Linked DNA regions of Tardiphaga sp. 709. The protein of the gene in region 1 interacts with the protein of each later gene in a pairwise test. Links are inferred from orthologs where the notes say so. Each region holds a gene or a part of one and is shown on either strand. Other genes may lie near its edges. The genes, in order: RSO67_RS03115 and RSO67_RS08275.

The links.
Region 2: the proteins of RSO67_RS03115 (region 1) and RSO67_RS08275 interact in binary tests that used the Escherichia coli proteins (3 or more experiments, as listed by UniProt). The link is inferred for Tardiphaga sp. 709 from one-to-one orthologs.

What each region holds. Positions count from the first base shown.
Region 1 is NZ_CP135529.1:563,735-566,985, forward strand. Bases 288-3,217 are described here. They hold RSO67_RS03115 (HesB/IscA family protein), read right to left. Parts: upstream 1,993-3,217; coding sequence 1,582-1,992; downstream 288-1,581. Other genes in these bases: RSO67_RS03105 (GGDEF domain-containing protein), read left to right, coding at 288-797; RSO67_RS03110 (TfoX/Sxy family protein), read right to left, coding at 936-1,403; RSO67_RS03120 (SUF system Fe-S cluster assembly protein), read right to left, coding at 2,054-2,455; RSO67_RS03125 (cysteine desulfurase), read right to left, coding at 2,452-3,217. Outside these bases: more of RSO67_RS03105, read left to right, coding at 1-287; more of RSO67_RS03125, read right to left, coding at 3,218-3,251. UniProt on the Escherichia coli protein: Is able to transfer iron-sulfur clusters to apo-ferredoxin. Multiple cycles of [2Fe2S] cluster formation and transfer are observed, suggesting that IscA acts catalytically.
Region 2 is NZ_CP135529.1:1,611,223-1,614,251, forward strand. Bases 37-2,744 are described here. They hold RSO67_RS08275 (2Fe-2S iron-sulfur cluster-binding protein), read right to left. Parts: upstream 1,697-2,744; coding sequence 1,376-1,696; downstream 37-1,375. Other genes in these bases: RSO67_RS08265 (NAD(P)/FAD-dependent oxidoreductase), read right to left, coding at 37-703; RSO67_RS08270 (thioesterase family protein), read left to right, coding at 904-1,356; RSO67_RS08280 (Hpt domain-containing protein), read right to left, coding at 1,841-2,218; RSO67_RS08285 (hypothetical protein), read left to right, coding at 2,615-2,744. Outside these bases: more of RSO67_RS08265, read right to left, coding at 1-36; more of RSO67_RS08285, read left to right, coding at 2,745-3,029. UniProt on the Escherichia coli protein: Ferredoxin are iron-sulfur proteins that transfer electrons in a wide variety of metabolic reactions. Although the function of this ferredoxin is unknown it is probable that it has a role as a cellular electron transfer protein.

The DNA.
Region 1 (3,251 bases):
TCATCGGCGAGATCGACGACGTGATGGCGCTCATCACCGACGCTCTGGGCATGACGACGAACTTCAATGCCAGTCTGGATGGTGCCAGCAAGGATTTGTCGCGGGCGCACGATTCTGCTGCGGTGAAAGCGGTGATCGAGAGTCTCGTCAAATCCACCCGTGAAGTACACGACACGAACAAGGCGCTGGAAGAACGGCTACTGTCCTCGAAGAGCGAGGTCTACACGCTGCAACAGAGCCTCGAGGCGATCCGCGCCGAGAGCCTGACCGATCCCCTCACCGCGCTCGGCAACCGCAAATATTTCGACCGTGCGCTGATGGCGGCAATCGATACCGCGGTGAAGCGCGGCGAACCGTTGTCGCTCCTAATGCTCGACATCGATCACTTCAAGTCCTTCAATGACAATTACGGCCATCTCACCGGCGACCAGGTGCTGCGTCTTGTCGGCCAGTCATTGAAGCAGACCATCAAGGGCCAGGATATCACCGCGCGCTATGGCGGCGAGGAATTCGCCGTGGTGCTACCGAACACGCCGCTGCGTCAGGCGCTTACCGTTGCCGATCACATCCGCCGCGCCGTGATGTCAAAGGAGCTGAAGAAAAAATCGACTGGCGAGATCCTGGGACGCGTCACGATTTCCGTCGGCGTCTCGATGCTGCAGATCGGCGACGATATGGAATCGCTCATCGGCCGTGCCGACGCCTGTCTCTATGCCGCGAAGCGCAGTGGCCGTAACCGCGTGATCTGCGAAGTCGATCCGGAATATTCGGCGGAGCTGCAGTTTCAGGTGGCGTGACGCCCCACATTCCGTCCTCACGGTGAGGAACGCGTCTTCGCGCGTCTCGGAATCGTAAGCTCGCGCCGGCGCCCCGTAGCCATCCCTTGCGAATGGCTTCACCATTCGCAAGGAGACGCCGCGCAAGCGCACGGCCCCTCAGGATGAGGATTTGCGCTTCTTTGCGGCTTTACTGGCCTTCTTGCTGGCGACTTTCCCGACCGCAGCCTTCTTGGCGGCCTTCTTTTTCGCCGCGGTCTTCTTCACGACCTCCGCCTTCTTCGTTGCCCGCTTCTTGCCTGCTTTTGCCAGCGATGCACGGATCGCTGCGGCATGCGCGACCCTCGCCCATTCGGTGACTTCATCTGGATCGTCGTAAAGCCGCTCCGGCAGCTGCCAGTAAGATCCGATCATCCGCAGCTTGCCGCGCATCTCATACTGAAAACACTGCGAGCCTTCGCTCTCGAAACGCGGGATCGAGTTTTCATCGGCGCGCAGATAGACCGCGCCGCGCAGCACCAGCGCGAAGTTGATGCCGTCGGCGGAGATGCCGAAGCCGGAAAACATCCGGCGGATCGTTACCGGGCCAAAGCCGGCGAAAAGTTCACTGAGGAAATCGCGGTCCATCGGGGAAGTGTAGGATGCGACGCGCCATTGCGGAAGCGGTCCGTCCGCATCGTCTCCCTAGGTCATGGCCGGGCTTGACCCGGCCATCCAGCCTCTTTCGTTTTCACCGAAGCCTAGAAAAATGGATGCCCGGGACAGGCCCGGGCATCACAGAGTTTTAATTTCGATAAGACAACTCTCAGCCGTCGATCTTCGCCGGCGTCAGTTGCACGGACTCGCCGCAGCCGCAGGCTGATATCTGGTTCGGGTTGTTGAATACGAACTGGGCCTGCATGCGGTCGGTCTTGTAGTCCATTTCGGTGCCGAGCAGGAACAACACAGCCTTGGGATCGACCAGGATCTTGACGCCCTTGTCCTCGACGATTTCGTCGGTTGGCTTGATGTCATGGGCATATTCAACGGTGTAGGACTGGCCGGCGCAGCCGCCATTCTTGATGCCGACGCGCAAGCCGACGATCTCGGAATCCGCACGCTCCGTCAGCTCCCGGATCCGCGTTGCAGCGGCATCGGTCAGGCGCATCACCTGTGGACGGGGACGCGGCTTCGGCTTGGCAGCCGGTATGGTCGGGTTCGGTGTCATCTCAGTCATGTGTTCAGTCCCTTCGGCGGTTCAAGGCCGCCATCGGCGTATTCAGCAAACCGGACGCAACTCACCACATATTCAGAACGAGACGGGCCTCGTCGGTCATCCGGTCCGGCGTCCAGGTCGGCTCCCAGACAATCTCGACTTTGACCAGGCCGACTCCGGGCACGCTGGCCACGGCGTTCTCGACCATGGTCGGAAGTTCTTCGGCCGCCGGACAGTTCGGCGTTGTCAGCGTCATCTCGACCTGGACGGAGCGATCGTCCTTGATGTCCACCTTGTAGATCAGGCCGAGCTCGTAGATGTCAGCCGGAATTTCCGGGTCGAACACGGTCTTCAGCGCGGCGACGATTTCAGTGCCCAAGCGTTCGGTTTCGGCGGGATCGAGCGCCGAGGTGGTCTGCATGTGAGCGGGCTTCTCAGTCTCGGGGGTGGTGTCCGGCGTCTTGGCTTCTGCAATGTCACTCATGCAAACAACTCCCGTGCCTTGATCAGCGCCTGTGCGAGGTGGTCGACCTCCTCGCGGGTATTATACATTCCGAATGATGCACGGCACGTGGCCGTCACATTGAATCGCTCCAGAAGCGGCATCACGCAGTGGGTTCCCGCGCGAACTGCAACGCCCTGCCGGTCGATCACGGTCGCCACGTCATGGGCGTGAGCGCCCTTCATCTCGAACGAAATCACCGGGCCCTTGTTCTTGGCAGTTCCGATAATACGCAGCGAATTGATCTCGCGCAGCCGGTCCTGTGCATAGGCCAGGAGGTCGTGCTCATGGGCGGCAATCCGCTCCTTGCCGATCGAATTGACGTAATCGATCGCAGCGCCGAGGCCGATAGCTTCGACGATGGCGGGCGTACCGGCCTCAAACTTGTGCGGCGGATCACCATAGGTGACCCACTCCTTCGCCACTTCGCGGATCATCTCGCCGCCGCCGGCATAGGGCCGCATCGCGACCAGGCGGTCATATTTGCCATACAGCACGCCGATGCCGGTCGGTCCGTACAGCTTGTGGCCGGTGAAGATGTAGAAATCGGCGTCGATGTCCTGCACGTCAACCGGCATGTGCACGGCCGCCTGGCTGCCGTCAACCACGACGGGAATGCCGCGCGCATGCGCGAGCTTCACCACGTCCTTGACCGGAACCAGCGTGCCCAGCGCATTGGACATCTGGGTGATGGCAACGATCTTGGTGCGGTCGGTCAGCAGCTTCTCGAACTCGTCGATCAGGAAGTTGCCTTCGTCATCGACCGGTGCCCACTTGA
Region 2 (3,029 bases), 1.0 Mb from region 1 along the record:
TGTCATTGCCCTTGATGACGGCCCCGGTGAGATGGCCTCCCTCGCCTTCGAGCGCTGTGACCTGACCGATCTGCAGGTCCATCTGACCCGCTGCCACGAGCTTGCGCATCTGCTCGACACTGTGAGGCGCAGCACGAAAATCATCGCGCCGATGCAGCAGCGTGACGCGCCGCGCGACCGGATGCAGGTTGAGCGTCCAGTCCAGCGCACTATCGCCGCCGCCGACAATCAGCAGATCCTTGTCGCGGAATTGCTCCATCTTCCGCACCGCGTAGAACACCGACGTGCCCTCATAGGCTTCGATGCCCGGCACCGGCGGACGCTTCGGCTGGAACGAGCCACCGCCGGCGGAGATGACCACCACCTTGGTTTCGAACACCTGGCCGGCATCCGTCGTGACACGAAACAAGGGATCGCCGATCTTCTCGATGGTCTCGATCATTTCATTCAAATGAAAGGTCGGATGGAACGGCTTGATCTGCTCCAGCAGTGCTTCGGTCAGCCCCTGACCGGTGACCAGCGGAATCGCAGGAATGTCGTAGATCGGTTTTTCTGGATAGAGCTCGGCGCACTGGCCACCGATCTTGTCCAAGATATCGACGAGGTGGACCTTCATATCGAGCAGACCAAGTTCAAAAACGGCGAACAGTCCGCAGGGGCCGGCGCCGATGATCAGCACGTCCGTCTTGATCGTTTCGCCCATAGTGTTTTTTCTCGGTTGAACCAGCCCTGCGAGATCGCAGAGCCCGGCGCCATCCGGCAATTGCGTCCAGCCTAGCGGCGCCGCACAGGGAAAGCCACAGCGGCTCGGCCTGAAATCAGCACGCGCCCCGCCCTTGCCTGGGCTGTGCAACTGCGCTGTAACAGACGCAAACCTGCCGAGCATTGCTGGAGATCAACTTCGTGAACGCCCCTGCCCGCGCCCCGGCGCCCGTCCTCGACGACTATCCCTATCGCCTGTCGGACAATGTGCGCTTTGCGGATCTCGATCCGAACAACCACGTCAACAACGCGGTGTATTCCAGCTATTTCGAGACCAGCCGCGTGTTGCTGATGCGGGACCCGGCATGCGGGCTGATCGCGCCTGGGCAAAGCTGGGTGCTCGCGCGGCTCGATATTCACTTTCGCGCCGAATTGCACTGGCCCGGCAAGATCGAACTAGGGCTCGGCGTCACCAAGATCGGCCGGACCTCGGTGACCTATTCGCAGGTGGTGTTTTCGGAAGGCAAGTGCATGGCCTCGGCGATCGCAACGACCGTGATGGTTGGCCTCACCAGCCGCGCGCCGACACCGATCCCACCGGATGTGGTCGAGCGCTTCCAGCCCTGGATGCTGCGCGGCTTGAACGCGCAGTAAATAAGAGATCTCGGAAAGCTCAGGCCTGGCGTTCCGGCGTGATCACAACAAGCCCATCGAGCGCATCGGTGATCTTGATCTGGCACGACAGCCGGGAGTTCGGCTTGATGTCGTAACCGAAGTCCAGCATGTCCTCTTCCATCGGCGTCGGCGCACCGACGCGCTCCTGCCAGGCTTCGTCGACATAGACGTGGCAGGTGGCACAGGCGCAGGCGCCGCCACATTCGGCTTCGATACCCGGGATGGCATTGCGGATGGCCGCCTCCATCACCGTGGAGCCGATCTCGGCGTCAATGCTGCGGGTCTCACCGGAGTGATCGACAAAGTTTATCTTGGCCATGATGCTCGCGCTGCCGAAAGGAAGATACGGGCTGTCCTATAACGGGTCGATCCGGATCGCGCCAGCACTCCGCAGCAAAACCGTCATCTGGAAAAGCAGGATCAAGCATGACCCCTTGGGGGATCAAAAACGATCCCTTGGGGATCAGGACCGCTTCAGAAGGACGTCGATCTCCGCCCGCGCCTCGAGAACGGCGTCAGTGAGCGTCATCAGGGCCTCAGCGGTATCGATGTTGTCGCGCAGCGCACTTTCCAGCCACTCGGCGGCTTCCGTGATGCGGAACGCGCCGACTGCCTGCGCGGAGCCCTTCAGCTTGTGCGTGAGCGCAGCCGCATCCGCCGGCATTTTGACGATCTTCTCGATCAACTCGCTCGACTGGGCCGCGAACATCGCCAGAACTTCACGCTCCAGGCTGCTATCGCCCATAGTCATACGTTGAAGGTGGGGGAAATCGATCGGTCCGTCATCGGGAACCAGCGGCGGTGACGGCATCCATTGAACCCGTTCGAGGTGAAGCGGCATTGATGATGGCCCAAATTCCCGCCAACCGAACGATCCGGCTGCGATTTTTTGCAGCCAAACACGGAATTGGTTAACGGAACGTTCTAGGTACAATCCGCCGGGTTGACGCAGTTTTGACGCAAACTCGCCACGATTGAGGGGCCATTCCGTTTATTTGAGGCGCCACAAGAAGTTACCGGGGGAAGCCGTTAACTATCATTAAGAATGTCTTAACCAGAACCATTTCATTCGCGCGACCAAGCCAATAGGATGTTTGCGGAAGTAGCGGACAAGCCGAGCGACCGGCAGTCCGAAATTCGTCCCGCGGGGTGCACATGGCCAGTCGCCATGCTGCAGGCGGGAACGAATCGTGGGGACTTCTGTGTCAGTTGCGTAATCAGGGGGCGTGGAACGAGCATGGCAAACAACACCAAAAAGGCCAAGGATCCGACCGAAGTCGCGCTCTCTGCCATCCAGGAAGCTCTCAACATCAGTGATCCCGCGCATGTCGATCGCGATCAACCCGCGATCCGTGCCGACAATACTCCCACCAATCCATCTTCCCCCGTCGACCTCGACGACAACGCCTTCGACGCACGCATCGCCAATGATCGCCCGGGCTTCGAGCCGCAGGACGATCAGCGCTTTGCGCGCCGTCCTGCGAACGATGACCGCGAAACCATCGGCCAGATCCTGCAGGCGCTGCAGAAGAACCGCCCCGCCCGCAACGTCTATACGCTCGCCACCCTGTTCGCCGGCTTGTGGATCGTCGGCGCAGGCCTGTTGACCGTTGCGTTCCTGCCGTCTCTGCAGGCTCTGATCGGTCAGGGCT